4 regions of the Sphingobacterium sp. ML3W genome follow, and region 4 is predicted to be linked to each of the others. Evidence: riboswitches for the same ligand, from Rfam matches in the RefSeq annotation. Region 4 holds a riboswitch; each other region holds the start of a gene.
What was found. Region 4 has a riboswitch for S-adenosylmethionine ahead of metE (5-methyltetrahydropteroyltriglutamate--homocysteine S-methyltransferase). Riboswitches for the same ligand answer to the same signal wherever they lie in the genome.

Region 1: it holds a riboswitch for S-adenosylmethionine, as region 4 does, so the genes downstream of both, KO02_RS04655 (hypothetical protein) here and metE (5-methyltetrahydropteroyltriglutamate--homocysteine S-methyltransferase) in region 4, are expected to answer to the same signal.
Region 2: it holds a riboswitch for S-adenosylmethionine, as region 4 does, so the genes downstream of both, metF (methylenetetrahydrofolate reductase [NAD(P)H]) here and metE (5-methyltetrahydropteroyltriglutamate--homocysteine S-methyltransferase) in region 4, are expected to answer to the same signal.
Region 3: it holds a riboswitch for S-adenosylmethionine, as region 4 does, so the genes downstream of both, KO02_RS12355 (O-acetylhomoserine aminocarboxypropyltransferase/cysteine synthase family protein) here and metE (5-methyltetrahydropteroyltriglutamate--homocysteine S-methyltransferase) in region 4, are expected to answer to the same signal.

What each region holds. Positions count from the first base shown of each region.
Region 1 is NZ_CP009278.1:1,051,888-1,060,271, forward strand. It holds gene KO02_RS04640 (SusC/RagA family TonB-linked outer membrane protein) at 1-894, shown strand, start outside; gene KO02_RS04645 (SusD/RagB family nutrient-binding outer membrane lipoprotein) at 906-2,504, shown strand; gene KO02_RS04650 (endonuclease/exonuclease/phosphatase family protein) at 2,697-3,731, shown strand; gene KO02_RS04655 (hypothetical protein) at 4,903-5,166, opposite strand; SAM-I-IV-variant riboswitch at 5,202-5,294, opposite strand; gene KO02_RS04660 (hypothetical protein) at 5,492-6,421, shown strand; gene KO02_RS04665 (hypothetical protein) at 6,582-7,169, opposite strand; gene KO02_RS04670 (hypothetical protein) at 8,058-8,384, shown strand, end outside.
Region 2 is NZ_CP009278.1:4,668,485-4,676,868, reverse strand. It holds gene KO02_RS20000 (UvrD-helicase domain-containing protein) at 1-3,155, opposite strand, end outside; gene KO02_RS19995 (30S ribosomal protein S16) at 3,473-3,994, shown strand; gene rimM (ribosome maturation factor RimM) at 4,128-4,655, shown strand; SAM riboswitch class I at 4,814-4,919, shown strand; gene metF (methylenetetrahydrofolate reductase [NAD(P)H]) at 4,980-5,936, shown strand; gene KO02_RS19980 (DUF2723 domain-containing protein) at 6,118-8,384, shown strand, end outside.
Region 3 is NZ_CP009278.1:2,881,533-2,889,916, forward strand. It holds gene KO02_RS12340 (ABC transporter ATP-binding protein) at 1-607, opposite strand, end outside; gene KO02_RS12345 (pyridoxal phosphate-dependent aminotransferase) at 801-1,970, shown strand; gene KO02_RS12350 (prephenate dehydrogenase) at 1,983-2,825, shown strand; SAM riboswitch class I at 3,083-3,197, shown strand; gene KO02_RS12355 (O-acetylhomoserine aminocarboxypropyltransferase/cysteine synthase family protein) at 3,422-4,729, shown strand; gene KO02_RS12360 (homoserine dehydrogenase) at 4,768-5,949, shown strand; gene radC (RadC family protein) at 6,407-7,096, opposite strand; gene KO02_RS12370 (peptidylprolyl isomerase) at 7,286-7,744, shown strand; gene KO02_RS12375 (DUF5606 domain-containing protein) at 7,768-8,169, shown strand; gene KO02_RS12380 (quinone-dependent dihydroorotate dehydrogenase) at 8,243-8,384, opposite strand, start outside.
Region 4 is NZ_CP009278.1:472,829-481,212, reverse strand. It holds gene pyk (pyruvate kinase) at 1-1,079, shown strand, start outside; gene KO02_RS02170 (hypothetical protein) at 1,312-1,689, opposite strand; gene KO02_RS02165 (sensor histidine kinase) at 1,815-3,647, shown strand; gene KO02_RS02160 (response regulator transcription factor) at 3,701-4,390, shown strand; gene KO02_RS02155 (phosphatase PAP2 family protein) at 4,583-5,344, shown strand; SAM riboswitch class I at 5,420-5,522, shown strand; gene metE (5-methyltetrahydropteroyltriglutamate--homocysteine S-methyltransferase) at 5,676-7,988, shown strand; gene KO02_RS02145 (DUF4833 domain-containing protein) at 8,125-8,384, shown strand, end outside.

The DNA of each region.
Region 1 (8,384 bases), 580 kb from region 4:
GCAGCTTCTACTGGTTATTCAAGTTTAGTAACCAATGGTGGAAAAATCCATACGAATGTTCATGAGTTAACTTTAGCAGTTGCTCCTTACCGTTCTGGTGATTTCAAATGGGATTTTGCTTTTAACTTCACTAAAATAGACAACTACGTAGATGAGTTGAAAGAAGGAGTAAACAGTATCTTCATGGGTGGCTTCGTAGAACCACAGGTACGTGCAGGTATTGGTTATAAATTCCCGGTTATTTATGGAGTTTCTTACTTAAGAAACGAGGCAGATCAGATTGTTGTAGATGAAAACGGCTTACCACAAGCTGGTGAAGAAAAAGTAATTGGTAATGTATCTCCTGATTTCAATTTAGGTTTCAATACAAACTTTGAATACAAAAAATTCCGTTTATCAGCAGTGATTGATTGGAAACAAGGTGGACAGATGTTCCATGGAACAGCAGGAGTATTGGGTTATTATGGTGTCACGCAACAGTCTGCAGATTACCGTAATGGGGATGGATTTTTATTCGAATTGCCAGCGGTGAAAGCTAACGGTGAAGTGAATGATATTATGATCGATGCACATCCTGAATTTGATGCAAATGGTAAGCAAACGAATACAGATGCCTTCAAATATTTCACTGCAATGAATGATATTTCCGAATCATCGATTCGTGGTACCTCATTCGTGAAATTGCGTGAAATTGCAGTAGGTTACCCAGTATATCAAAATTCAAAAATCAAAGTAGATGTCAATGCATTTGCACGTAATATCATTCTTTGGTCTGAACTGAAAGGATATGATCCTGAAGTATCTCAAGGAAACACCAATATGTCAGGTGCATTTGAACGTTTCTCTCTTCCAGGAACCTCAAGTTATGGTCTAGGTGTAAACATTAAATTCTAAAAATTAGGACAATGAAATTTAAATTAAATATAGTAGGATTATTAGCTATGGGAGTATTAGCTGCTCCAGTGGTTTTTACTTCTTGTTCAGAGGATGCGATGGACAATATCAACGAGAATGTTGATAAACCAAAAGACGTTCAAGCAAAATTTATTTTAACAGACGTCATTACACGTACTGCATTTTCAAATGTTGGTGGTGATTTCAATACGTATTTATCAAGTTATGTGGAGCACGAAATAGGTACGCATAATCAATTGTGGAATGCGGAACAAAGAGGTAACTCGGTAGCTGTAGCTTCCACTTTCAATAATACTTGGGGAAATGTGTATACCACATTGCGCGATGCTCGTTTAGTCATTGAAAAATGTTCAGTTGGTGGAAGCCAAGAGGGGAACTATGCCACTTTAGGTATGGGTCAGGTTATGGCAGCGTATAACTTAGCATTGTTGACCGATTTGTTTGGTGATGTACCTTATTCTGAAGGATTCAATCCTTTAGAAGTTCGTAATCCAAAATTGGATAAACAAGAAGATTTGTACAAACAGGTCAATGCCTACTTAGATGCAGCAATTGAAAATCTACCGAAAGGAGATACGCATGGAACTGGATCAGCAGGAGGGCAAGATTTATTATTCAGAGGAAATGCAAATAGTTGGTTGAAATTTGCACATGGCCTAAAAGCACGTTATGCGATGCGTTTGTTGAAAACTACTGTTGGTAATCAAGATGTGTTGAATACGGTAATTAATCATGTGGACAAATCATTTGCCAATGCAAATGAGGAAGCAAAATTTACAGAATATAGTACGGCTAACTTAAATCCATTATTTGACTTTCAATGGTCTAGAGATGGATTGGCTGCTAGTAGAAGTATCGTAGACAAAATGATCGATCGTAAAGATCCACGTTTGACTCGTAATTTTATGACGCCACCAAAAACAATTAATCGTGTAACTAATTGGATTCAAGTTTCGGATCTCGCGACCAATAAAGCGGCCTATGATTCATTAGCTGTGAATGGTCAAAATGAGCAAGTTCAGAATAAATATTTGACATCTACATTTGTTTACGCGCAGACTGCTCCAACGCAATTGTTGAGTTATCATGAATTGCAGTTTTTGAAGGCAGAAGCAATGCAACGTTTAGGTCAAGGTACTAGCGCTATTGAACCTGTATTAAAGAATGCGATAACAGCTGCAATTAAAAATTCAGAGATCGCTGTAAATGCAGCTTTTTCAGCAGCTACTGTTCTTAACAGTGGAAATATTATTGAAACTTCAGCAGATTTAAATGATGCGGATATTTCAAATTATTTTGAGGACAACGTAAAACCATTATTTGTAGCTAATCCTTTAAAAGAAATTGCTAATCAAAAATACTTAGGTTTCTTTGGAGCATCAGGTGAGTCTACAGAGATGTACAACGATATCCGTCGTTGGAAAGCAAATGGAGAAGAATTGATCGAGTTGAAAAACCCAGGTAAGTTCCCATTGCGTTTGCCATATGGTAGCGATGATACGACAACAAACCCTTATGTTCAAGCTGCATACGGTAATGGGCAATATGTCTTTACTGAAAATGTATGGTGGGCTGGTGGAACAAGATAATATCAGTTTATAGTTTATAATCTAGACGGCAATCTCGAAAGAGGTTGCCGTTTTTTTTATTTTGTTACGGTTGCATATAATTACTGTAAAAGTAGAATACGTTGGTTTTATATCAGAAATAATTATCTTCACTTTAATTAAAATTGAGAACTTATGTTGTCAATCTAAAATAATTAGTGGTATTATATATATATGAAGAAGTTTCTATTTACAATAATGATTCTTGTTGTTGGTAAGGTGGTCCTTTCCCAAACTAAAAATCAATTGAACGTCTTGCAGATTAATATCTGGCAGGAGGGTACGTCCGTTCCAAATGGTTTTCCGGCTATAGCCGATGAAATCATTGATAAGAAAGCAGATGTTGTCTTATTCAGTGAGGTTAGGAACTATCAGGAAACCGATTTTGTACAACGTATTTTGGACGAATTAAAAATAAAGGGGGTGGAGTACTATGGTACTGCAAGTGCACCAACATTAGACGTGGCATTTATTTCTAAGTTTCCAATAAAAGAGCAGCAACCTTTGTATGACGAGGCAAGTGATATGGGCGGCGTGTTGAAAAGTAAGATTCAAGTTGCTGGAAGAAATTTTACATTTTATTCGGTTCACCTAGATTATACCAATTATGCCTGCTATCTACCAAGAGGCTATGACGGTGTTACCTGGAAAAAATTGGATGCCCCCATTGTAGATGCTATAAGTATCCTAGAAGCCAATCGTAAGGGAAAGCGTGATGATGCAATTCTTGATATCATTATAGACGCCGACAAAGAATCGAAAGATGCTACTATTATCATTGCGGGAGATTTTAACGAACCCTCACACCTAGACTGGATTCACGCAACAAAAGATTTGTTCGATCATAGAGGTGCTGTAGTTCCTTGGGATTGTTCTGTATTATTGACAAAAGCAGGATTCGTAGATAGTTTTAGAGAAAAGTATCCAAATCCTGTTACACATCCAGGATTTACATTCCCATCATTTAATAAAGATGTAGCCATTGAAAAGCTTACTTGGGCACCTTTGGCAGATGAGCGTGACCGGATTGATTATGTTTATTACAGAACGAATAAACCACTTCATGTCGCTGCGGTCAAAATTGTTGGTCCTGAAGAAACGGTGAAATTTGGTAAAAAACAAGAGCAAGATAGCAAAGATGAGTTTTTATTGCCAAAAGGTATATGGCCTACCGATCATAAGGCTTTGCTGGTGAAGTTTGAGTTTTAGTTAGTTTATAATAGAGTTAAGCTTTGATTTAGGTAAGCTCAGTCTTTTTGGTTATTAGTAGACCTAAAGTTTCATATCTATCCATATAAACAACCACAACATATGCCCAGTGATAGGTATCACAGGCTATCATGGCATAAGGGTATATTTGAGTTTAAAAGAGATATAGTCTACGATGAGAAAAGGGCGCATCAATTAGCAATCTATCATTCTTTTATAAGGAATATTTTATAGCGGTATTATGAGTTATATTTGAACAACTAAATTGTCGTTCACATCCGTCATAAAATAAATAAGAGTACTGAAATATTCCTAAATAATCTGTCTCATGATAGTTCGCATGCTAATAGTTTTTGTATTGGGGGCTTAAGTTGTAATAATGGAGGCTTCAACAGGAACACTTTATTGCTTTCATGAAACACAGTTAGCCTGTTGGAAAAGCCTTTGGTTCAAATGTTATCCACTTATTCATTTTGAGTAGTTATTGTCAATGCATGAACAACCCCTTTTTTGATTTTAGTAGCTTGATATCACATTAATAATGGGAAACAATCTATAATACTGCTTGGTTATCTGTTGAAAAGAAGCAATTATGTTGAATAACTACAGCATTACTAAAAAAAAGCTGTTAGTTATTGATAAGTTGTTCATACTTTTTGCGTAGCGGAGAAATTATGGGCACTAGATATCTATCTATTCACAGCCATTATCTACTTGTTGTTAGTAACTAGCTACATGTTGACAATAAATGTCATCATTTGTCGGCTAAAGGTCTTCTATTTAAATGAAGGTATGCTGTTATTGGGAGAAGGTAGTAATAGATTTAAACAATAGGAGGCATGATATCGAAAAAGTGACTAGCGAAAGCCTAAAGGTAGTTCCGGTAAGCGGTAAATTAAGCCTAGTAATGGGTCCTACAGGCGTTAAAGGACATTTTTCATGAGTACTATCGCATAGTAACAATGGTTTAATAGGGTGTAACTATATGGTTGTTGTGGTAACTTACTCCAATCCTATCAGCTATCACCGGTTGTCAGAATTGAAAAGGTGGAGCTCGCTAAAACAATATGTTAAAATATTATCACTCATTAAGAGGAGCGTTTAAATAGTCAACGTTCTTCTCAGTGAGTGATAAATCAACTAGAAAATTCATTCTAAAACGGAATTTGCTTTACTGAATAATTGGAATAAGTGTATTTTCCTCTAACCTCACTGCTACATGTTTTACCGAGGTAAAGCCATCTTCTCTCGAAATAATGTTTGAAAGATCTAAGCCTCTTTTTGAGAAGGTACTTAGAAGAGCGGTACGAAATGTAGATTTGGAGGAACCCCAACCTTTCCCTGATATGGTATCATTGTTGAGTTGTATCAGTTCGTTGATTGAGTAATAACTGAATTTTTCTAGTAAATGTTGATAAAGATTTGTTGTAGCCATACAATTTAAAAATTTAAAGGATTAAACCATAAACTGTATCCAGATATTTTTGGTCGAAACCCATATTAATTTACCACCGTGGTTCTCAACTCGGTTGGTATTGCATCGTGCAATTCTGAATACTCTACAAATATAGTAGATTTTATTTTTATTTATAATTTTTTTTAAAATAATTAGATATTGAAGAGGATTTTATCGATTGCTATCCAATGAGTACTATATGACTAAACATTATGATGTCCTGAAATTTTTTACTAAAATAATTAGTTTTTACATATATTATTTTGTATATTTACTATAGTAACCAATTTATTAACAATCTATTATGAGTAATTCATCCAGTCGTGTCGACGATCTGCTGTGGAAATCTATCTTAGAGCAGACGTTTGCGCATTTTTTACGATTTTTCTTTTCAGATGCCGATGATGTATTTGATCTGAGCAAACCGTTTGATTATCTGGATAAGGAGTTTGAAACCTTGTTTCCACCCGAACCGAATGGTAGGGGCGTTCGTTTTGTGGATAAACTGGTCAAGGTGCATCTCAAAGATGGTGGCATGAAGTATGTGTTGTGCCATATCGAAGTGCAGTCCAGTAAGGGTAAAGGGGATTTAGCCGAGCGCATGTTCCAATACTATTACAAAGTTTATGATAAGTACAAAGTTCCGATTACTGCTATCGCTATATTGGTGGATGATAACGTCAGTTACAAGCCATCATCCTATAAGGATGAATTTATGGGTACCAGCATCCAGTACAATTTTAATTGTTACAAAATTTTAGATCAAGAAGAGGCACTATTACGTGATGATGCCAATCCATTCGCAGTGGTTGTACTGACCACGTTATTGGCCATCAAAAATAAAAAAGTCAGTGACGAAAAGCTGAAGCACATTAAGCATGATCTTTATGATCAGATGGTGATTCGTAATATGGATAGGAGTACGCGTCAGAGTCTCTATGATTTTTTGACGTATTACGTACGCTTTGATAATCAGTTGAATTTAAGTATATTTGAGTCAGAAATTTATAATCAATCAGGGAAGGAGAGTATTATGGGTACTAAAGAATATTTATTAGATAAAGCAAAAAAAGAAGGCATCGCATCTGGAATTGAGAAGGGGCGATTAGAAGAGCGTGCTAAGCTCAAGACTGAAAAAAGAGTTATTGCATTAGAATTTAAGAAAATGGGACTACCTCTTGCGGATATCGCTAAAGGGACTGGCCTTTCCATTGAAGAAATCGAAAAACTATAATAGGAACACTATAAGATATAATGAACCGATTGGGATGACCAGTCGGTTTTTTTGTGCCTTTCCTACCTTGCTAAAGGTTATTTAAGCAATATATTAATACTAAGTGAAGGATTTACCTTAGGTTGTAACTACTTCATTATTTTTTCTAATCATCCAATCTCTAAAGTTTAGGTAACTCTTTTAATAACCTGTAATATTCTTCGGAACGGCCAGCTTCTTTTTTACCATCCTTTAAAGTTACCTTGGCTTTTGTTACACCAGTTTTTTTTACATATTCTTTCAAATCTGAATTTAAAGATGAAGTGACTCTTGAAGAAGAACCTAAATGAATTTGAAGATTTGTAGCAAGGTTCGAAAATACTTCATTAGGAAGAAATTTATTTGAATCTTTAACTTTTGAAATAGCTTTTAAAATTTCATTTTTCAAATAGATTTTACTGTACGTAACTTCAGGTTGTGGTTGACCAACTCTCTTTCTCCATTCAATTTTATTTTTAGTCTCTATTGGTAAATCTTCATATGATTTGATAGGGTATTTGGGATCTAAAAATTGATAAAGTTTCAAATTAAATACAGAGCCGATTGCTGATAATGTTTTATGGCTCAATCCAGTCTTTGATTTGTCTAAATCCTTAATAATATCTCTGGTGCTTCCAGCTAGTTTCGAAACATCCATTGAATATAATTCAAACTTATCCATATATAAGTTTAATGTTTTTATAAAGTTTTTTAATTCATCTTCGAACATATTATTTTATTTTTATAGAAATATTTAAATATTTGTATTTATATACTTATATTTGAGTTATATTTAATTAGCGACTTTATTTAGTAAGTTATATCACTTACTTTACGATGTCTATCTCACCCAAAAACCGCAAATTTTCCCGTGAGATGATCGGTAGTTCGCCTTAAAATCTATTGGATAATTATTACCTTCGTGATATAATTCCAATAGGGCGTACTGCTGTCAGTCTTAATAGGGGAAGATCCGAGTTTCGTGTAAACTTGGTGACTGGTTTCTTTGCGGTTTCCGGGCTATAAGCATGTAGTACGCTTTATTGGTTGTTTAATAAAGCTTAACTTATTCTCAGAGTTAGATATTGTTCGCATAAAACCAAAAATTATGAGAACCATTAAAAACCAAATTCTGACCTTTCATTACCCGATCAAACGTCAGGATAGAAGGTCTTACCGATCACCACCATTAAAGAACGTTATCATTCCACCTGAATGATGACATCTTGAAAATAAAAACCAAAACAGGGGATAGGAACAGTTTTGCTCCTACGATTGTATTTAACCGTGCAAATGACAAAACCCTGATAACAGTTTTTACCGATTCATGCTATAGTAATTCCTTATTTAGTTAATAATTCTTAAAATGCTCTTTCAAGCGTCAGACACTTTAAAAGTAGCACTAAAGAATTAGATTACCAAATATTCTAATGCAATACGGTATAGTTTATCTATACTTCTGTGAATGGTTTTTTATTTATTATTATGAAATGCAATACCGATAGCCAATTATAACACGTACAATTGCATTTTCCTTATTTATTCTTTAACTGTTGAAGAGGCTATATAGTACCTAGGCTATAACATCCGTCTAACCTTCAATTAACCATTTAAAATAATGCAAAAAATCTGCAATAGGGAGAGCTATGCGCTATCCACAGGTGAAGATATGTCTTTTTTTTTGAGTGAAATGCCTGTTCCAATTATTAAAAAACCAGTTATGATAACAGATTTACCAGAACAATATTTTAAGGAACTGAGGTTTGATATTGTGCAGGGGCTATCTCCAAAATCATTGAAGTATGTCATGGGCGAGCGCACCAAACAGCCCTATTATTCGTTGTTGATAAACTTGTTGGAAACCTCGGATTCATTCAGTATGGTCGTGCGCAATGACAGTATCGATGTACTGCGGATATCTTTGATCAGTATGGAGGTATATGAG
Region 2 (8,384 bases), 1.1 Mb from region 4:
TTAGCGGTAATGATGGCCGATTCGTTCCAAATTTTGAAATCACCCGTTAACCATGTATTGATTTGTAGATGTTGCCATATTTGGTTGACTTCATGGAGAATGGCAGATTTTTCTGTTGGCGTGAAAATTCCTTCAGAAATGTATTGATTGATGATGGTCTCAATTTCTTCTTCAGTAGTAATAATGGACATGATTTCATGGGCCATGACGCCATATTGCGAGGCTTTGTCTAATAATAAGATACTATTGATAGTCCGCTGAGAAGATTTATCAAAAGCTTTATCCAGCTCCTTTGAAATTGGATATTGTTGTAACGCTATCTTTCCGACTTCAATTTTATCGCTTTTCTCTCGAGAGATAATATGGTCTAAATGCAATTCGTTATCCATGAGGGCAAAATCACTCTTATTATCACCTAATACTTGGTAGACAATATCACTGATTAAGTCATTTTTTACATCCATTCCCATGATTTCTCCTGTTTTTTTGTCAACAAGTTGTTTGAAAGCGGGTGCTGATATATAAATATGTTGTATCGCTCGGGTGGTGGCTACATAAAATGTATTCAAAGCATCCATATAATTGAAGACCATCTCTTCATAATATTTTTGATAAAGAGTCGATTGTCCGAGAGCTGAAGAGTACTTGATAGGAGCTTTGCCAATTGCTTCGAGTGCTGTCCCTGCAGTGTCTATCCAAAAATTTCCATTGATCATACCGTCTAATGTCCAACTGCAGAATGGAATCATGACGACATCATAAGCTAATCCTTTCGATTTATGTACTGTGGTCACTTCAATAGCATCTACCTTACCCGAAGAGGGGAGTACGGCTTTTATACCGTCTTCATCCCAGAAAGTTAAGAATTGATTGATACCGCGCTCACCATTTACGGAGAAATTAGTAATCATATCCTTGAATGCTAGAATATAAGGTAAGTGTGGATTGTGTAATGAGGTCAATCCATAGACCGCTATAAGTTTTTCAACCAAATGGACTAAGGGAAGTTTCTGCCAGTTTTCCCAGTTTTCAATTAATTCGCTTGGAAGTTCTTCTTGTAAGTTTAGAATATCATTTTCCTTAAATTTAAGCCAAATTTCAGCATCGAAATTTTTGCCATTTTGAATAATATGATAAAGGTGAGTAAGCTTTGCTTTATATAGAATGTGTTTGTCTGTACTGAAAACAAAGGCTTTTAATGTCTCGATTAATAATTGTATTCCTTCATTCGCTTCCAGCGCCAATGCGTCGCCAGAGATGACTTCGAATTGCAATTGTTTTTCATTTCTATAATTCATTAATTCATGAATAATCAAACGAGCATGTTTGTTTGATCGCACAAGGATTCCAATTTGATTAGCTTGATATCTGCCCGATGTTATCCATTCTTCAATTTGCTGACATAGGGAAGCCACCGCCTGATTTTCTACTTGTGAATTTCTTCTCACATTGTTTTCTACTTCTAGATATTTGATCGTGATGGACCCTTTCTGTGCTTGGTCTAGGACTTTTGCTTCTGGAACTTTTTGGGAAGCACCTTCATACGCTTTGATAATCATGTGGTCATATCCCATTTCCTCCCACCATGTTTGCCCTTCATCATCGAGATTATCGGCGATATGCTCATTTAATAACTTTTGGATATGGTTCGGGACAGTCTCAAAAAGGTAATTATTGAAATGTATGATATTCGGAAGGCTTCTGTAGTTCACATCCAATGAACCACTTTCGATTATTTCCTGTAGGTCCTGTTTATTTGTAATATGAAAGGCATTTGCCACTTGTTTCTCCGCCTGTTCCAGTAAAATACGCCAATCGCCGTTTCTCCAACGGTAAATGCTCTGTTTTACATCGCCAACAATTAAATGTTCGGATAGTTCCCCTGAAGCATTTCCAAGCGCGTTGATTAAGAGTGGGCTATAATTTTTCCATTGGATACGAGACGTATCTTGAAACTCGTCGAATAGGAAGTATTGATAGCGATTCCCAATTTTCTCCCAAATGAAGGTAGGATCTCCATGTTGATCTAGACCAAGCTTGTTCAGTTGTATCTGTGCATCCGAAATTAATTGTGCATTGTTTTCTTTTCGCCATTGTGCCAGCAGATCACTCATCTCTTTCAAAAGACGTAGGTAGTAAAAATTCTTTTGGAATGCTTCGTAAGTGATGTAGGTGCTAAATTTATCCTGTAATATTTTAAAGTTTTTTAAAATAGGTAAAATTGCTTGTTGCAGGGGGTAGTTGACTTCTTTTTTACCATCTAAAAATGCATCTTCCTTATCTATCAGGTCAACATATTTAAGGATGAATTTTTGGAGTTCAGTTGTACTTTGTTTGAATACATTGACCGTTGAATTGGAAAGTGAGTATATCGGATTTCTACTTTTTCCTTTCAATTCTGCGACATCGATATTTAAGGATTTAAATGTTGTTGTAAAATTTTTAACTTCTTCACGCAGTGCTTCTAAGAATACTTTAGTGAAGGTTTCTATTTCTTTATTTAATGTATTGAACACTTTATCCGAATCCTGAGATAGGAGGTGTTTGTCAAACTCTTTAAAGTTTTCTGAGAATATTTCATTCGCCAAACTCGTTAATTCACGGCGATAGTTCCAATTTTCATTGTTTGAGATTTTCTTTTCAGCATATTCGATAATCCATTCCAATAGATCAGGTCGTTTATCCAAGAGTTGATTTAACATAACGGTGAGGTCTTGCCTTACCTTACTCGTATTCATCTCTATTTTATATGCTGCATCCAAATTGAGTTCATAAGTAAAGCTTCTAATCACTTTTTGTGAAAAACCATCAATGGTACTGATGGTGAAGTGGCTATAGTCATGCAATATTTTACGGTAGACACGGTAAGCTTTTTCCTGAATCAGATCAGTATTCCAATGAGAAAATTGATTCAAGAGCAAGCGTCTATAATCATCGATCTTTCTGGCCTGATCCCCTTGCGCTAATCCTTTTAGAACAGACAGGATTCTTTCTTTCATCTCGGCTGTCGCCTTGTTTGTGAAAGTGACTGCTAATATTTCGCGATAACTGTTTTCTTTTGAAAGTAATAAAGTTAAATAGTGGACGGTTAAGCTGAATGTTTTGCCTGATCCAGCTGAGGCTTTTAATATTTTTAGTGGCGCTATCGATGACATGAATTCAATTTGATTTGGAAGGATGAAAATACGCTTATTAATTTGAATAGACAAAATTGTCTATGCGTTTGACGCTGTAAGAGATGAAGTAAAATTACGAATAAATTCCTTTTGAAAATTCCTTTATTGCTGTATAGATAAAGATGTTGTCGTGAGGATAGTATTAGATTGCGTTCTTGGCGATTCCATCATCTTTCTTATTTTGTGGGAGTTGCCCTTTCTTTTTGTCTTTTTACTTTCAATAATCCTTTGTATCTTTGCGTCCCCTCTTGCATGTAGCTCGGGGGATATGTTGAATACATAAATAACAAGAAAACATGGCAACTAAAATCAGATTGCAAAGACATGGTAAAAAAGGACGTCCTTTTTACCACTTAGTAGTAGCAGATGCACGCGCACCACGTGATGGTAAATTCATTGAACGTATTGGTTCTTACAACCCAAACACAAACCCAGCGACTATCGTTTTGGATTTTGAAAAAGCTTTGGATTGGATGAATAAAGGTGCTCAACCTACTGACACAGCTCGTACTATCCTTTCGGATAAAGGTGTTTTATACAAAAAACACTTAAATGGTGGTGTTAAAAAAGGTGCATTTGATGAAGCTGCTGCAGATGCTAAATTTGTTGCTTGGACTGAAGCTAATGATGCTAGAATCTCTGGTAAAAAAGATGGTTTAGCAACTACTAAAGCTGAAGCTAAGAAAATTGCATTAGCTGCTGAAGCTAAGAAAAAAGAAGCAATGGCTGCTGCAATTGCTGCTAAAAACGCTCCAGTTGTAGAGGAAACTCCTGCAGAAGAAACTGAAGCTCCAGCTGCAGAAGAAACTGAAGGATAATTTTTCTTTCATACAGTATCAAGAAAGCCGGTTCACTATGAGCCGGCTTTTTTTTTCAAGAATGTAGTTTCTACTCCTATACATACTGCAATTTTGCAGATATATATTTAAATTTGCCCTTTCAAATAAGAACATGACCATAGAAGAAAGTTTTTACATCGGTTATATTAGTAAAACTCGCGGACTAAAAGGAGAGCTTCAGCTTTTTTTTGAATTTGAAGATTACCAAGATTTGGACTTTGATGTCCTATTTGCCGAAGTCAATAAAAAATTAGTACCTTACTTTGTAGACAATATCAAGTATCAAGCAAATAGTACAGCATACTTGAACTTAGAAGACGTCGATCATATCGATAAGGCACAACCTTTAGTCCGTAAAAAAATATACCTTCCTAATGATAAAATGCCTGAGCGAGATCCTGATGATTTTAGATATACAGACTTAATCGGGTATATAGTCATTGATGAGACGCATGGTGAGCTTGGCAAAATAACACATGTGCAGGAAATGCCTCAGCAATTTATAGCAACAGTCGATTTCAATGGGAAAGAGCTCATGTTTCCATTAAATGATGATTTAATGTTGGGCATTGATTCTGAAGGCCAAGTTTTAGAGGTAGATCTACCTGAAGGATTAGTCGAATTGTATAAAGAGATTTAAGTATTCGGATTAAATAATAAAACAAAAAAGTTATTGCATGAAAATGTAATAACTTTTTTGTTTTATTAGGCATCCGTTGAAATTAGTATTTATTGCCTTATTTAATACAAGCTATTAATATTATTTTGATTATCAATTTCTATTACCGATATTAGCGATGCTTATAGAGAAAGGCAGAGGGAATAGACCCAATGAAGCCTTAGCAACCTGTTATTTTATAAGGTGCTACATTCTACCCCAACTCAGAGATGGGAAAGATAAGTTGAAACAAGTCTACTTGTGCATTTCGATGTAAGCCAACCAAATCACTTTTAAAAAAAATTAATGAAAATCGTTGATCATATCAGTAATGCCAAAGGAAAAACTTTATTTTCTTTTGAATTGTTGCCCCCAGCTAAGGGTCAAGGTATCCAAAGTATTTTTAAAACAATGGACTCACTTATGGAATTCAAGCCTCCCTTTATCGATGTGACTTATCATAGAGAGGACTATATGTATAAGAAGCATGAAAGCGGTTTGCTAGAGCGTGTTGCTTATCGGAAACGTCCAGGGACAGTCGCTATCTGTGCAGCTATTATGAACAAGTATAAAGTGGATGCTGTTCCACATCTTATCTGTGGTGGTTTTACGAAAGAAGAGACAGAGAATGCTTTGATTGATTTGAACTTCTTAGGGATTGATAATGTGTTGGTTTTACGTGGAGATGCCAGAAAAGGTGATGCTGACTTTATTCCTACTGAAGGTGGCCATGCATTTGCTACGGACCTCTTAAAGCAGGTAGATGACATGAACAGAGGTCAATATTTACACGAGGATATTGTGAATTCTGAGAAAACAGATTTCTGTATCGGTGTTGCAGGTTATCCAGAGAAACATTTTGAGGCTCCCAATTTTAATACCGACTTCAAATGGTTGAAAAAGAAGGTCGAGATGGGTGCCGAATTTATCGTTACGCAAATGTTTTTCAATGTAGAAAAATATAAAGAATTTGTCAATAAGTGTAGAGAAAATGATATTCATGTACCTATTATACCAGGGTTAAAGCCTTTGACGACAAAAAAGCAGCTGATTACGTTACCGAAAATTTTTCATTTAGATATTCCAGAAGTATTGAGTGAAGCGGTATCAGGGTGTAAAAATAATGCCGATGTAAGGCAAGTCGGAGAGGAGTGGTTGGTACAACAGTGTAAAGAGTTAATTGACTTCGGAGCCCCAGTTTTGCATTTTTATACCATGAGTAATCCTGGTCCTACTCGGAGTATTGTTGAGAAGTTATTCTAAAGAAAAGTAAATATTAAAAAGAGCCTGCTGCACTTCAGATGTAGTAGGCTCTTTTTTTGTGCGCTGTATTTTTTTGTTAAAAAAGGTTAATCCATATCATATGAAATCTCCTTTTATTATATTTAACTCAAAATCAAAGTGCGAATTGATTTATCGCAGGACTAATTAAACCTTTAAACCGATGAACTATACGAAAGTGAACAATATGTTAGGCTGGCTATGTGCTATCATGGCAACAGTAGTTTTTATTTTGACAGCCGAAAGAACAACAAGTTGGTGGGACACAGGCGAATTTATTGCCTCAGCTTATAAACTTCAGATTGTTCATCAGCCAGGTGCACCCTTATTTCTTATGTTGCAGAATATATTTTCAAATTTCGCTTTAGGTAATGTATCTCAGGTTGCTTTTTGGATGAATGTAGGGTCGGCTGTCTGTAGTGGTTTAACAGTGTTGTTCTTATTTTGGACCATTACAGCTTTAGCTAAAAAAATCACATATTCCGATAATCGCCCACTTGATAGAAACCAGCTTATTAAAATAATGGGAGCAGGTGTGGTTGGGTCTTTAGCCTATAGTTTCTCCGATACATTTTGGTACTCAGCAGTAGAATCCGAAGTCTATGCTATGTCTTCCTTATGTACAGCAGCGGTGTTTTGGGCCATTCTGAAGTGGGAGGTAAGAGCCAATAAACCGCAAGCAGATCGTTGGCTTATTGTTATTGCTTACATCATTGGACTTTCAATTGGGGTTCATCTATTGAACTTATTGGTTATTCCAGCTATAGCACTCATTATTTATTTTAAGAAAACCGAAAGGACGACTTTCTGGGGGATTAGTAAAGCGATGTTGATTGGACTCGGAGTTCTAGCTCTTATTCTCTGGGGAGTAATCCAATACCTCATTAAGTTTGCCGCCAAATTCGATTTATTCTTTGTCAACACCCTTGGATTAGGATTTGGTTCGGGGATACTGGTTTTTGTGGTATTGATTATAGGAACATTAATTTATGGTATCCATTACTCCATAAAAAAGGGGAAAGCAGCGTTGAATACAGCAATTCTGGCTACTTGTTTTATTTTATTGGGTTATAGCTCTTTCACCATGGTTTTGATTCGGGCCAATGCCAACCCCTCGTTAAACAATAATGATCCCGAAAATGTCTTTTCTTTTTTAGGTTATTTGAGTCGAGAACAGTATGAATCAGAACCGTTAATAAAGGGCCCATACTTTGATGCTAACCCAACAGGTGTGAATGAACGTATTGATTATAGAAAAGACAGTCATCAATACGCAGCAATAAAAAGATCTTCAAGCTATCAATTTGATCGAGAGACCATTTTTCCAAGGATTTATAGTCAAAAACCATATCATCAATATTTTTATAAAGGATATTTAGGCATTGAAGAAGGAAGACAAGCAAATTTTGCTGATAATTTAAAATTCTTTTTTAATTATCAGATAGGGCATATGTATGCGCGATATTTTCTTTGGAACTTTGTCGGGCGGCAAAATGATCAACAAGGGAACGGATCATTAGCAGAAGGAAACTGGTTGTCGGGTATTCAAGCGATTGATAATTTGTACTTAGGGGGACAATCTAAATTATCGGATGAAATGATTCATAATCCCTCTCGGAATACCTATTTCTTCCTCCCCTTATTAATAGGGATCATGGGAGCCTTATGGCATTTTAAACGGAATATGAAAGATGCAGCTGTCGTTGGTTTGTTATTTGTTTTTACAGGCTTGGCTATTGTTATTTATCTAAATCAATCCCCTTTGCAACCACGTGAACGAGATTATGCCTATGCAGGATCATTTTATGCCTTCACCATATGGATTGGTTTGGGGGTGTTTGCTATTTCGGAATTTCTCAAAAAATATATAAACGAAAGAAATGCAACGCTGATGGCAACATCATTATGTCTTATTGCCGGTCCCTTGATACTTATTAATCAAAATTGGGATGATCATAATCGATCGGAGAAATCATTGGCAAGAGATGTCGCAAAAAATTATTTGGAAACCTGCGCCCCCAATGCTATTCTATTTACTTATGGCGATCATGATACTTTTCCACTATGGTATTTACAGGAAGTAGAAGGTGTACGACGAGATGTGAGAATAGTAGTGATTAGTTATTTGACTTCCGATAGGTATTTCCGCCAAGTGAAAAGTGGAACTTATCAAGCCGCAGGACTACCTATAACCATTCCGAATGAAAAGGTTGCTAAAGGAATTCGTGAATCTTTGCCTTTCCATGACCTGAATTTGGCGGGTTCTACAGATATTAAATTATTGTTGGATTTTTTATTATCCGATAGTAATGAGAATAAACTTCAAATGCGAGATGGGCAATATGAAAACTTCTTGCCAACAAAGCATTTTAAACTTGCTGTCAATAAAGTTGATGTCATTCAAAACCATGTCGTACCCAAAGAATGGGA
Region 3 (8,384 bases), 2.4 Mb from region 4:
CCGATATAGGAATCACGAGCATGGCAAAAAATGTTAATTTTGCCGATATGATAAAGAGCATCACTAAATAAGCAACTAGCTGAAGAGGCTCTTTAAATGCAACCTGTAAGGTACCTGTAACAGAATATTGTACAACCTGAACATCCGATGAAACTTTTGAAATAATATCACCCTTACGTTGACCATTAAAAAACCCCAAATGCAGGTCCATGACATTGTCAAAAACTGTCTTACGCAAATTCAACAACGTGTGTATACGTAAATTCTCCATTATACGCTGTGCTAAATAGCGAAATAAGTTACTAATAAATACAGAAATAACGATGACTATACAGACGTATTTCAGAGCACCGTAAGCACCAAATTGTTGGTTTGCTAAACTAGCGTAGTAATTAAAATGGCCAAGAATATCAAAGTATCCTTCTGGTTTTTCTAATACTGCCTGTGCAGAAACCTGATCAGTATTAAACAAAGTCTGTAATAACGGAGCTAATAAGGCCAAGTTTAAAGTACTAAATACAACCGTGATTAACGTACAGATAATGTACGGGACTGCATATTTCTCAATGGGCTTGGCAAAAGATAATAACCTAAAGTAAGTTTTCATTTATAATATTAAGGTAGCAAAAATAGTAAAATTACCCGCAATACGTGAGGAATACTTACCTATAGAAAAAATCTTGCATCTGGATGATAGAATTAATTTTCTTCAACAATTAGCAATTAAAGCGACAAATTACTATTATTTTAATAGAAAAACCCTAATTTAGTCTTTGTAAATTGTAAAATACCAGAATATAATGCAGATAGAAGTTGCCAAAAGGTTGCAACAAACCGAAGAATATTATTTCTCCAAAAAATTAAGAGAGATTGACGAGCTTAATAAAGCAGGGGCTCGCGTGATTAATTTAGGCATTGGAAGTCCTGACCTACCTCCTCATCCTGAAGTGATTCAGACATTGAGCACGGAAGCGGCTAAGACCAATGTACATGGTTATCAAAACTATAAAGGATCTCCGGTTTTGAGACAAGCTATTGCAGATTGGTATCAACGATATTATCATGCTACATTCAATGCAAATACAGAAATCTTACCCTTGATAGGATCTAAAGAAGGTATCGTCCATATTTGCATGACCTATTTACAAGAAGGAGATCAGGTTTTAATACCTAACCCTGGCTACCCTGCCTATGCTGCAGCAGTTCGTCTAAGCGGGGCAACAGCAATCACCTATGATTTAGCAGAGGAAACAGATTGGTTACCGAACCTAAAAAAGCTTGCTGAAAACGATCTGTCGAAAGTAAAATTAATGTGGATCAATTATCCTCATATGCCAACCGGTGCAAGTGCCAGTGAAGCATTCTATCATGAATTGATTGCCTTTGCAAAAACACATCATATTTTGATCTGTCATGATAACCCATATAGTTTTATATTGACCGACGCTCCTAAAAGTATTATGTCCATAGATGGGGCAAAAGAAGTCGCTTTGGAATTAAATTCGCTCAGCAAATCTTCTAATATGGCCGGATGGCGTATCGGTATGTTGGTTGGCGCAGAAGAACGCATCAATGAAGTATTGCGATTCAAAAGTAATATGGATTCGGGTATGTTCTTGCCAGCTCAGCTTGCTGCAGCAAAAGCATTGCAGCTGGATAAAGCATGGTATCAAGAGTTGAACACCATTTATAACGAAAGAAGATTTCTGGTATTTGCTATCATGGATTTACTGGGCTGTGTTTATAAAAAGAATCAGGTGGGTCTATTTGTCTGGGCTAAAGTTCCTGAAAATTACGCGTCAGGATACACTTTAAGTGATGAAGTTTTGGATCTCGCACGTGTATTCATCACACCTGGAGGAATATTCGGCAGCGCAGGAAACACCTATATTAGAATTAGTTTATGCGCCTCAGTTGAAGTTTTAAAAGAGGCAATTACACGGATTAAGGTAGCAAAGGAAACGAATTAAGATTAGAATAACATGATAAATATAGCCATTATTGGCGTCGGTTTAATTGGCGGCTCAGTCGCCATGAAACTAAAAGAAAAAAGATTCTGCGATCAAGTTTTTGGTGTAGACAAAAGTGATGCAAACCTTAACAAAGCAATGCAAATTGGCTTCATTGACCACAAAGCGACACTGGAAGAAGCTTTGGAAAAATGTAAGGTTATCATTTTAACCGCTCCTGTAGATGCAATCATCGCTTTAGCACCAAAGTTACTCGATCAAGTAACAGATCAGGTTATCGTTGACATGGGCTCTACCAAACTAAATATCTTACAATTGATTTCTGACCACCCTAAACGTGGACGCTATGTCGCTGCGCATCCTATGGCAGGTACAGAGTATTCTGGACCTGAAGCCGCGCTCCCAAATCTGTTTAAAGATAAAATGATGGTCTACGTAGAGGCATTTAAATCTGATGAAGATGCCTTCGAACTAACAGATTCTATTACTGAATTGCTGGAAATGCGTTCTTCTTTTATGACAGCCGAAGAGCATGACACTCACACAGCCTATGTCTCTCATATTTCACACTTGACCTCTTTTGCTTTAGCCCTAACAGTTCTGGAAAAAGAGAAATCGCAAGGTAGAATTTTTGAGTTAGCAGGTTCCGGATTTGAATCAACAGTACGTTTAGCGAAAAGTTCACCTGATATGTGGACTCCTATTTTCAAACAAAATAGAGTAAACGTATTAGAAGTATTGGAAGAAAACATCAAACAGCTTCAAGCCTTGAAAGATGCCATTCAAGACGAGAATTATAGCGAACTACATAAACTCATTAAAAAATCGAATAAGATTAAGCGCATTATAAAATAGGCACTTTACACCATCTGGTAAACATTGTGTGTAAAGTGTCGAAGGATCATTATATAAAAAAGATAGGAGGCAATGCTCCTATCTTTTTATTCTGGTTACCTCAAACACGTAATCCATCTACACTCCTCTAAATCCTTGTTTTATTTAATTATTTAAATAAATAGCAAAAAATATTTTGCTTTATAAAAATCAAGGCATATATTTGCAATGTACTTCAAATAGAAATACATCTAATCAAAACCTTTCAATCAGGTCTTGATTTATAAAGAAGTGGCGAGAGACTGGCTCAATGACCCACTGGCAACCTTCAAAATACGTTTGAAAAGGTGCCAATTCCTGTCCAAAGTAATACTGCTTTGGAGGATATAAATGAAACGACAATGATAATCACATTACAACAAAACAAGAAGGTAAATTCTAAAACCAACGTAACAAGCACAACTTTTGCATCGACTTCGACGCGAATGTGTTGGCACATGTTTACGTTTTCTTGTTAATCAATCTGTTTTTAATTTATTGATTGCGAGTACATATTCATGTGCGAAGCCCTATCCCCTTTTTACTAATGAATCTTTAACTAATTAATTATAACTATAATGTCTACAAATAAAAATTTGAAATTCGAAACACTGCAAGTGCATGCAGGTCAAGTTGCTGACCCAACAACTGGTTCACGTGCAGTGCCTATATATCAAACAAGTTCTTATGTATTTGAAAACGCAGAACATGGCGCTAATTTATTTGCATTAAAACAATTTGGAAACATCTACACACGTCTTCAAAACCCTACAACAGATGTTTTTGAAAAACGAGTAGCTGCTTTAGAAGGTGGTGTAGCTGCACTAGCTGTTGCTTCTGGCCAAGCAGCGCAATTTATTGCATTAAACAACATTTTAGAAGCTGGAGATAACTTTGTTTCAAGCAGTAATGTCTACGGTGGTACTTATAATCAATTTAAAGTAGCGTTCAAAAGACTAGGTATTGATGTACGTTTTACAAAAGAAACTACAGCTGAAGACTTTGAATCATTAATCGATGAAAACACAAAAGCACTTTACTTGGAAACTATCGGAAACCCAAGTTACGATATCCCTGATTTTGACAAAATAGCTGCTGTTGCTAAAAAACATGATATTCCACTTATTGTTGACAATACATTCGGTGCAGCCGGCTATTTATTCAAACCCTTAGAGCACGGTGCCTCTGTAGTTGTTCAATCAGCAACAAAATGGATTGGTGGTCATGGAACTAGCATCGGCGGTGTTATCGTTGATGGTGGAAATTACAACTGGGGAAATGGTAAATTTAAACAATTCTCAGAACCATCAGAAGGATATCATGGATTGGTATTTGCAGACGTATTTGGTATTAATGGCCCATTTGGCAATATCCAATTTGCTATCCGTGCGCGTGTAGAAGGGCTACGTGATTTTGGTCCTGCAATATCGCCTTTCAACTCATTCCAACTGATTCAAGGTTTAGAAACATTATCCCTACGCGTTCAGCGTCATGTAGACAATACGTTAGAAGTAGCAAAATGGTTAGAATCACATCCACAGGTAGAAAATGTAAACTATCCAGGATTAAAGAGTTCACCAAGTTATGCTAACGCTCAAAAATATCTAAAAAATGGCTACGGTGCTGTTCTTTCTTTCCAAATTAAAGGCGACGTAACAAAAGCTGATGAATTTATTGACAGTCTAGAATTAATCAGTCACGTGGCAAATGTTGGAGATACAAAAACATTAATCATTCACCCTGCGGCTACAACTCATCAACAGCTTAGTGATGAAGCAAAAAATGCAGCAGGAGTATTTGTAGGCTTACTTCGTTTATCTGTCGGTATCGAGCATATTGATGATATCAAAGCAGATTTACAACAAGCATTCGATAAAATAAAATAATTCAGATAGCAACATTATATAAAGCGCAAAAAATAACTATGAGTAAGAAATTAACGATTGGAATGTTTGGATTCGGAGTTGTAGGGCAAGGATTGTACGACATTATCAAGACTAAAAACTTAAATTTAGAAATTAAAAAATTTGTCATCAAAAATGCTGACAAACAAAGATCACTACCTGCTGAATTATTCACAACAGATGCTGAGGCTATTCTCTCAGATCCTGAAATCAATACCGTTGTAGAATTGATCGACGATGCAGATGCTGCCTATGCATTAACTGTTCGTGCGCTTAAATCTGGAAAAAATGTAGTATCTGCAAATAAAAAAATGATTGCTACGCATTTAGAGGAACTAGCTTCCATCCAACAAGAATATGGCACAAGCCTACTCTACGAAGGTGCAGTTTGTGGTAGTATTCCTATTATACGTAATTTGGAAGAGTATTACGACAACGAGCTATTGCACGCTGTAACGGGTATCTTTAACGGTTCTTCCAACTTTATACTCTCAAAGGTATTTAATGAAAACCAACCATACGCAGATGCTTTAAAAGAAGCTCAAGATTTAGGTTTTGCAGAAACAGATCCTACCTTGGACGTCGGTGGATTTGACCCTAAGTACAAGTTGACAATTGTTGCCGCTCACGCATACGGTATAAATGTCAACCCAGATGACGTATTTAACATAGGGATTGATAAATTGGGTGTTCAAGACATACGCTTTGCTAAAGAGAAAAATTTTAAAATAAAACTTATCCCTACAGCTCGAGAAATCGATCAAAATAAAGTTGTCCTTTATGTCATCCCTAAGTTCATCAGCGCTGATAACATTTTGTTCAATGTTGAAAACGAAAACAACGGCGTACTTGTAAAGGCTGCTTTCGCGGATGAGCAGTTTTTTTATGGTAAAGGAGCTGGAGGTCATCCAACAGGTTCTGCGGTATTATCTGATATCACAGCGTTGCGCTATGATTATAGATATGAATACAAAAAACACTTAAACACAAATGCACTGTCATATAGTACCGACCATGAAATCAAAGTGTATTTAAGATATGAGGACGATAGCTTAATCGAAAAATTAGGCTTTTCTAACATCATCGAAAGATATTACGCTCCAAATTTTAAATATGTAATCGGAACAGTCAATTTACAGAAAATTACAGCATTTAAATCTGAAATTAATCAAACAGGAAACTTCATTGCAGAGATTGACTAAATAATACATTAAGAAACCGAATATCAACCAACCCTAGCTTGCTTTTCGCAGGTGAAAAACGTTGGATCTGTGTCAGATCCAACGTTTTTTTGTTAAAAAAGTGCAAATGTCTGGTCTAAATAAAAAGATGGCCGAAAATTTGCTTTATAATATTATATTCACTACATTGTGGAGTTACTAAATATATAAAATATTATAAATTATGGCTAAGTGGTTAACAATTCTACTAATTATGGTAGGCAACTTGGTTTTTGCAGATACCATTAATACACAACAAAATTCTAATTCAAGTTATATCATTCTTGCAGTTGTCGCTTTGCTGGCAATTGTCTATATCCTGTATAGGAGACAAAAGAGAAAATTTAACGATTAAACGAAAGTGGGGAGATTTAATTTCCCCATTCTCACGGGGAAAACCCAATATTTTTCAACCTGCTTGTGCTCAGTTTTTCGGTTATTAATCTAATAATCCATCATCTCGAAAACTGTAGTACGCATTGTCGGTAAAAATCACATGATCATTGACCTTAATATCCATGAGTTTAGCAGCGTCGATGATTTTTTTAGTTATTACCTTGTCTGCTTGACTAGCATGTAAGGTTCCTGAAGGATGATTATGAATCAAAATCATCGAATTTGCCTTACAATTCAAAGCATTTCTTAAGATAATCCGGACATCAACTGGTGTAAAATCATTTCCCCCTCTACCGATCAACTGTTTATCTAAAATTTTACATGCTGTATTAAGATATAATACCCAAAATTCTTCATGAGGAAGATCTTGTAATTGATATTTAAAATATTCATATACGCGCTTGCTGCTATTGAGTACAGGTCTTTCAATTTGAATAGATTCCTTTCTTCTACGTCCCAATTCAAGGGCCGCAATAATACTAATAGCTTTTGCCTCTCCTATTCCTTTAAAATTACATAAATCGATAACTTCCATTTTGGAAAGATTATCCAGATTATGTTGCGCACTGGATAAGATTCGTCTGCATAATTCCACAGCAGTTTCATCCCGAGATCCAGAACCAATTAAAATTGCCAAAAGCTCTGCATCTGACAAAACCCGACGTCCTTGTTCCAGTAATTTTTCTCGTGGGCGATCAGACTCTGCCCACTCCCGAATAACCAGTTTGCTCATATCATTAAAATAAATTGAATTTAAGGTCTATATTATGGACTAATATAAGTCTAAATATAAAAGATAATATTATTAGAATCAATTATTTAAATAAATATTAATGCTTCTTACTTAATTCGATCAAGTATTCTTTTTTTCAAATCGTTTTGAAATCTTATATTTGTAATTGAACATATTTATTTTAATAAAATGAGTAAAGCGATTATCAAAACAGAAAAAGGCGACATGACTGTACAATTCTATACAGCAGATGCTCCAAATACAGTTGCAAATTTCATCAAATTAGCGAAAGAAGGATATTACGACGGATTAACATTCCACCGTGTGCTTCCAGACTTCGTTATTCAAGGTGGATGCCCAAATTCACGTGAGGGTGCTTCTGGTATGCCAGGAACAGGTGGCCCAGGTTACAAAATTGATTGTGAATTGACTGGAGAAAACCAATACCACGACAGAGGTGTATTATCGATGGCTCATGCTGGTCGTAACACAGGTGGATCTCAATTCTTCGTTTGCCACAGCCGTACCAATACAGCACATTTAGACAGAAACCACACTTGTTTTGGTAAAGTTATCGAAAATGTTGATCTAGTAGATGAGATCCGTCAAGGTGATCGTATTTTAAGTATTGAAGTTATCGAAGATTAGTTCTCGATAAGTAAAAGTGTATTATGAATTTAAGAGCATTAGTTTCTGTAACAGGAAAACCAGGTTTGTTCAAATTAATTGGACAAAATAAAGGAGGGTTTATTTTAGAGTCTTTAGATAGCGCTAAAATAAAATCAGTAGTTAGCTTATCTACTACCAAAATGGCAACTTTAGAAGACATTACAATCTACGGAGAGGAAGAAGAAATTCGTTTATTGAATGTTTTTGAAACAATCAAAGAAAAAGGATTGACAGTAGATGCAAAAGCAGATGGTCAAGCATTACGCGACACTTTCCGTGAAATTGCACCAGGTCATGATGAATCACGTGTGTATTCATCAGACATAAAAAAGATTTTCACTTGGTACAACATCATTAAAGATTTACCATTATTTGAAGAAGAAGCTCCTGCTCCATTGGTATAATCTTATCCAAAATAAAAAAGCGCGTTCTTACTATATGGTAAGAACGCGCTTTTTTATATATAAAATCTAGCTTCTACTTACCCGCTTGGGCAATTCCTTTACAGATTTCCGAAACTAAAGCAGGACCTTCGTAAATAAATCCTGTATAAATTTGGATAAGACTTGCACCCGCATCCAACTTTTCTATAGCATCTGCAGCAGAATGAATGCCACCG
Region 4 (8,384 bases):
ACGATGTTTCAGAAAATGAAATCATCTTATTAGATGACGGTAAATTGCAATTGCGTGTTTTAAGCACGAACCATAAAGATACGGTAAAATGTGAAGTTGTACACGGTGGTGTATTAACTTCTCGCAAGGGTGTCAACTTACCCAACACTAAAGTTTCGATTCCTTCCTTAACAGAAGAAGATTTAGATAACTTAAATTTTGCCCTTGACCATGGGGCAGATTGGATTGCTATGTCATTTGTCCGCTCAGCCGAAGACATCTATCAATGTAAAAAAATCATTGCTGAAAAAGGAAGTCATGCACAGGTAATCGCGAAAATCGAAAAACCTGAGGCTATAGAAAATATTGATGCCATTATCGAAGCAACGGATGCAATCATGGTCGCACGTGGTGACCTTGGTGTTGAAATGCCAATGGAAGAAGTACCGGGATTACAAAAGATAATCGTTCAGAAATGTCGTGATTTATCAAAACCTGTTATCATCGCAACCCAAATGTTGGAAAGCATGATTACAACTCCTCGCGCTACACGTGCAGAGGTAAACGATGTTGCAAACTCTGTTATTGATGGAGCTGATGCTGTAATGTTAAGTGGCGAAACTTCTGTAGGTGAATTCCCTGAGATTGTTATCGAAACGATGAGCAAAATCATTATCCACGTGGAACAAACGTCTTACCCATATTATAATGAGAAAGTTAGTGAAATTAGCGATGGAACCAAAATTCCTGATGCAATCTGTGCCTCATCAGTATATTTAGCTAAGAAAACAGATGCTGCAGCTATTGCCGTATTAACATCTTCGGGTGCTACCGCATTCGAGATCGCTAGTTACAGACCGAATGCAGACATCATGGTCTTTACGGGTACAAAGACATTGCTACGTCAATTGAGCTTACTGTGGGGTGTTAAAACCTTTATCTACGACAAATTTGATAGCACTGATGGTTCGATTCATGATGTGAACAAATTTATCGTTAAGAACAACTACATCGCGCCAGGTTCTATTATTATTAACACCGCATCGACTCCATTGATCGAAAAAGGAAAAACAAATACCATTCGCGTGTCTCAATTGTAGACATCAATCAATAAATATCAAAAGCGCTTACTAAAATAATTAGTGAGCGCTTTTTCTTTATAGCAACTCTTTATCTTGGGGGTCACATCCTACTTCTAAATACATCTCCTATTTTAAAACTTACCATCACACAAAACGCTACAACCATTTGGGTAAACATTTTCACCGCCCCATTGAAAAGTAAAATCCATCTTCATTAAAGCACGAAAATTGTATTCAAAAACATAAGAAACTATTTCAACTGTCGATCAGCACCTCGCCTCAAGGGGCTGTCAATACGATGAAATGCACTATCTCGCAAAGCCTTATTTATAACACGATTGCTTGTTGAATCTTGATTCAATTTACGCATGTATCCCCCTTCTGGCATAATAAAATCTTCATGACTATTAGGGATTTCAATGGTACGAAGTTGTTTTGTTTTCTTATGTAATATATGATAGTGAATGTTGGAGTCGGCCGGAATTTTTAACACAGGTGTTCTCGAAAGATAAGAATGAGTTTCGACTTTCGATTTAATTTTCAACGTATCTTTAGCTATACTTTTTTGTTGTGCATGCAGCAAAAAAAACGAAGTACAAAAACACATACAGGTCAATAACTTTTTCATATCTTCACTATTTAAAAAACACATAATCTAATATACCTATTAATAGCCTTAAAGAAAAACAATCAGCTTGTTAAACATTGTTAAAAGCAATTAAATCAAGTAAAGCATTCATATATTTGTAACAAATGAGAAAAAGAAGCATAGTTTTGATTATTAGTCTAATGACCCTCGCCTTATTGGGAGTGGCAGCTATGCAATTCTATTTTATCAGAGAATCATATCGTCAAAAATCCCAACTTTTCGATGAATCGGTAAATGCATCACTCACAGCCGTCGCTGGCAAAATAGAAAGACGCGAAGTGATTGACTTTGCTAAAGTTCAACAGCAGAACAATATAAAAAAATATCAATTCGAGCAAGAAAAACAAAGACATCTTGCAGAACAGCTTAAATTGCAAAGAGATTTAGAGGCCCTAAGAGCGGAACAATACGCAATAAAAGAAAAATTTAAGGAAGCAGAAGACCAATTAAAAGAAACTTTCCCAAGTGTAATATCGATTGAGAACTGGTTTTTCGAAACTTATATTAATAAAAAGAACAAAGAAAATTTACTAAGCATTGATGTTATTAAATACAATAGCCCAGACCATGTCGTTAATGAATATGTTGAGATTGGTGCTACAAAATTTCTACCAAAGGTAAATGCAAAGGATGACAGTTCTCGATTTGTCATACCCACAATCGACCCCGTTTTAAAACAAGCAGTAGAATATAAAATAGCAACTTTACCCCCTAAGATCAATAAAAAAATTGGCTATAAAATAATCGAGCTCGAAAATAAACTGGAAAGTATGAGCGGTCAAAATTTGATTGGCCCTGGGAAAAATGTATTTGATACGATTGCTGCCATAGGTGGTAAAAGATCCGGGTTAATCGAAGATGTAGCGATTGGAATGGAATTGTCAAAACGCCCTTTTAGAGATCGACTCAACATTAGTCTTATCCAGAATTTATTAAAAGAAGAGTTGGCTGAACGCGATATTAAATATCCTTTTAATATTGAGGTTAGAGACAGTAGCAACATCGTATTCAGTGTACAGACAATAGACAATATCATCAAGCCAAACAAAATCACACGTTATTCAACGGCACTATTTAAAGGTGATATTGGCTCCCCCCCAGGAAGATTGAGCGTCTATTTCCCTCGAAAAAGCACAATTATAGTTGACAACATGAGTTATCTCCTTTTACCAACATTAGCCTTGCTATTTCTGCTCATCGGATGTTTTGCCTATACGCTATTAATTATTTTTAAGCAAAAAAAAGTGTCAGAGATGAAAACAGATTTCATCAACAATATGACTCATGAATTTAAAACCCCTGTTGCAACCATAATGATTGCAAGTGAATCACTACGTGACCCAGAAATTATTTCGGATGAACGTCGTGTGAAACGACTTGCGAATATCATCTATGATGAAAATGTGCGCTTAGGTAATCATATTGAACGCGTTCTTGACATAGCCCGTCTTGAAAAGGAAACATTAAAACTAGAAAAAACAACTATTCGCATCAATGATCTTTTGTTCGCAGTACTTGACAGCATGCAATTACAATTACAAAAAGTAGGAGGCCATTTTGAGCATCACTTAGAAGCAAAGCATGATACAATTATTGGCGATGAGCTACATCTTTCTAATGTCTTTTTCAATTTGATTGATAATGCCATAAAATACAGCAAAGATAATCCTCAAATCACAGTAAAAACAAAAAACACAAAGGACAGTATCCAAATTACTATTATTGATAATGGAATAGGAATGGCAAAAGACCATTTAATAAAAATATTTGATCAATTCTATCGAATCCCAACAGGAAATATACATAATGTAAAAGGATTTGGCTTAGGGCTTTCCTACGTTTATGATATAATCAAAAGAATGAACGGTAAAATTCAAGTTAAAAGCGAGAAAGACAAATGGACTCAGTTTGAAATAACATTACCCATAAAAAATTAAACCGATATTAATTTCGTATATTATCATCAATATTCGAACAAAACTATAAGAATATGCAGAAGATATTATTAGCAGAAGACGACCCAAACTTAGGGGATTTGTTAAAAGATTACCTAGAACTGAAAGGTAAATTTGACGTCACACTTTGCACGGACGGAGAAGATGCAGTTAATCAATTTCGTAAAAACACTTTTGATCTTTGCATTCTAGATGTCATGATGCCAAAAAAAGATGGCTTCACAGTTGGTAGAGAAATAAGAAAAATAAACAACACGACCCCTATCATATTTGCGACAGCAAAAGGTATGATGGAAGATAAAACGGAAGCATTTGAGCTCGGTGGAGATGATTATATCACGAAACCATTCCGTGTAGAAGAATTGCTTCTTCGCATCCATGCATTACTTAAACGAGTAGTAAGGGAAAAAGATGAACAAGTTATTAGTGATAAGTTTGAAATCGGAGAGTATTTCTTCGATTATACAAGTCAACAAATTGCACACAAGGGACTACAGCAAAAACTATCTACAAAAGAAGCAGAGCTACTTCGACTGCTATGTCTAAAGAAAAATGATGTACTAACACGAGAAGAAGCCCTATTAAAAATTTGGCACGATGATAATTACTTCACGGGCAGAAGTATGGATGTTTTCTTAAGTAAACTAAGAAAATATTTAAGAGATGACCCTAAAGTAGAAATTGTCAATGTGCATGGAAAAGGTTATAAATTATTAGTAAGCTAAAAAAAGCTTCAATTTAAAGAGAGGTATATAGCGTCTCTTTAAATTGAAGCTTTCCTCAATAAAAAGGCGTCATAATCGTTGATGGGATACAGAGAACTTCTTGCATTCATATCGATGAGCTATCTAAGTTAGAAAACCGCTATAAATACGCGCTCACTTTATGCCAAGTAAAATTATTATTTAAGTACAACAATGAAAATTTCATCCCTATTATTTTTAAGCCTCTTACTATCCTTCTATTCAACATCTCTCCATGCCCAAAGTGACTCGTTATCACTTATTAATTCTAAAGCCGAAGTCAAACAGATATCATACAAGCAATTACTTGTCCCAGCCACATTAATAACGTATGGAATAGTATCCTTAAAAAGCCCTTACCTAAAACATAAAAATGAACAAATAAACAATGCAATAAATAACAATCCGTCGAAAACATTCAAGCTCGATAATCTCACACTTTTTATTCCTTCGGCAGCTGTATATGGTCTTGATATACTCGGGATACCCAGTAAACACAGTCTCAAAGAACGTTTGGCAATTAGCACAATCTCTCACGCTATCACCCTCTCAACTGTATATACAATTAAGCATACCACCCCTACTTGGAGGCCAGACCAAGCAGACCAAGAGTCATTCCCATCAGGACACACTGCAATCGCCTTTACAGGAGCAGAGATGTTGTGGCAAGAATATAAAGATCAATCTGTTTGGTATGGAATTGCAGGTTACACAATTGCTGCAGGAACAGGATACCTCAGAATGTATAACCATAAACATTGGTTTTCTGATGTAGCAATGGGCGCAGGTATCGGAATCATGGGAACCAAAATTGCATATTGGCTGCTACCCCTCTTCGATAAACATTTACAATCAAAAAAAACAACTCCATTCACGATGGCCTCTCCATTTTACAATGGCAAACAACTCGGAATGGTTGCTACATTTCAATTATAATACACGATTCTTTGTCATTTTTTCACAAAAGTTATAAAAACTTTGTTTTTCTAAAAGAAATTCCGATATTTACAGCACTTATAGAGAAAGGCAGAGGGAATAGACCCAATGAAGCCTTAGCAACCTGTCATTTGACAAGGTGCTACATTCTACCCAATCAAATTGGGAATGATAAGCTAGACACAAAATATCCTGTGCCCTCCTCTCTAAAAGCAATCAAAAAATTTAGTAAAATAGATTCAAGAATTTTTGATCGTTTTTTATTTCAAATACAAAACTCTTCTAATTTCTTGCTTCGTTAAGGTTGAACAAATAAAATAATCTCATATTTATGTTACTAACGAACAACTTAGGTTACCCACGTGTAGGTGCCTTTCGCGAGTTGAAAAAGGCCAATGAAGCATATTGGGCTAAAAAAATCAGCGCGCAAGAATTATTGCAGGCTGGACTGAAAATCCGTGAAGGCAACTGGAAAACTCAAAAAGATGCTGGCATCGATTTGATTCCTTCAAATGATTTTTCATTTTATGACCAAGTTTTAGATTTGACTTTAACGGTAGGCGCAATTCCTGCACAATACCAATCTCTTTTACATACAAAAGATAATGGCTACAACTTAGATCTTTACTTTGCAATGGCACGTGGCTTCCAACAAGATGGTGTTGATGTTACGGCAATGGAAATGACAAAATGGTTTGATACAAACTACCATTACATCGTTCCAGAATTCGTGAAAAATCAAGAATTCAAATTAACTTCAGAAAAGTTCCTAAACGAATATAACGAAGCAAAATCTTTGGGTATCGAAACTAAACCAGTTTTAATCGGCCCAATCTCATACTTATTATTAGGTAAAGAAAAAGAAACTGGTTTCAACCGTATCGATTTAATCGACAAGTTAGTTCCTGTTTATGAAGAAATCCTAGGCAAATTGGCTGCCGCTGGTGCAAAATATGTACAAATTGACGAGCCATTTTTAGCATTAGATATTGATGATGCAACACGTGCATTATACACAAGTGTATTCACGAAATTAGCTGCTGCAGCTAAAGACATCAAAATTATTGTAACAACATATTTCGAGGCTTTACGTGACAATGAAGAAACTGCATTAAACTTACCTGTTTACGCTGTTCACGTTGACTTAGTAAGAGGTGAAAACCAACTCGACACCATATTAGCAAAAGTTCCAGCCTCATTAACACTTTCATTAGGTGTTGTTGAAGGTCGTAACATTTGGAAAAATGATTATGAAAAATCTTTAGCACAAATCAAAAAAGCTGTTGATGCTTTAGGTAAAGACCGTGTATTAGTTGGACCTTCGAGTTCTTTACTACACGTTCCTTTCGATTTGGATAACGAAGACAATGAAGAATCACTACCAAAAGAAGTGAAAAATTGGTTAGCATTTGCTAAACAAAAATTAGCTGAGGTAAAAGATTTAGCGATTTTAGCTGATGGCGAAGTAGATTCAAAAACTGCTGAGCGTTTCGAAGCAAATAAAGCTGCTGCTGAAGATCGTCGTACTTCTACCTTGATTCATAAACCAGAAGTTAAAGAGCGTACTGCAAATATCACTGATGATGATGCTAAACGTACTTCTACATTTACTTCACGTAAAGAAGCACAACAAGAAAAATTTAACCTTCCTGCATTCCCAACAACAACTATCGGTTCATTCCCACAAACGAAAGATGTTCGTAAATGGAGAGCAGACTTGAAAAAAGGTGTAATTTCTCAAGAGCAGTATGATAAAGAAATCGCCGAAGAAACAGAAAGAACAATCCGCCTTCAAGAGCAATTGGATATCGACGTTCTAGTTCACGGTGAGTTCGAGCGTAATGATATGGTTGAGTATTTCGGTGAGCAATTAGCTGGTTACGCATTCACTAAAAATGGTTGGGTACAATCATATGGTTCACGTTGTGTTAAACCTCCAGTTATTTATGGCGATGTATACCGTCCTGCAGACATGACTGTTCGTTGGTCAGCCTATGCACAGACTTTAACTAACCGTCCTGTAAAAGGAATGTTAACTGGTCCAGTAACAATCTTACAATGGTCATTCGTACGTAACGATCAACCCCGTTCTACCACAACATACCAAATTGCATTAGCGATCTTAGATGAAGTACAAGCTCTAGAAAAAGCAGGTATCAAAATTATCCAGATTGATGAGCCAGCAATACGCGAAGGCCTTCCATTACGCAAAGCTGATCAACAACAATATTTGGATTGGGCAGTCCGCTCATTCCGTGTATCTTCTTCAAATGTAGACGATGATACACAAATTCATACACACATGTGTTACTCTGAATTCAATGATATCATCGAAGATATCGCTGCAATGGATGCTGACGTAATCACGATTGAAACATCTCGTTCTCAAATGGAGTTATTAGACGCTTTTGCTGCTGATTTTAAATATCCGAACGATATAGGTCCAGGTGTATATGACATCCACTCTCCTCGCGTACCTAGTACAGAAGAAATGGTTGAATTATTACGCAAAGCAAAAGCTGTAGTTCCTGCAGCACAACTTTGGGTAAACCCTGACTGTGGTTTGAAAACTCGTGCTTGGCCTGAAACTAAAGCTGCTTTAGAAGCAATGGTTGAAGCTGCTAAAATCTTAAGAGCTGAATAAGTTCAGAAATTTAGTATTATAAATTATAGCAAGCCCGATGTATTTTATTTCGGGCTTGCTTTTTTAATATATTGAACGTGACCGCTTAATTCTAAGTCAAGAATAGTTATTTTTACGGAAGTAAAATAACCATAAGATGAAGAATCTGATCAACTCTATATACTTGCTATTTTGCACAGCAATAAGCAGCTTTGCACAAGAAGGTTATCCAACACCAGCAATCAATCCAAAATTTCTTTTCTATATTCAGCATAGTGAAGGTCATAACACTTATGTTTATGAAGCTAACATGATTGATAAATTAAATTTTGACAATAAAAATCCGATTAAAAACTACCGTATTTTATATGATAAAAATGGAGAAATTAGACCCCTGACAGGTATCCAACAAAAATT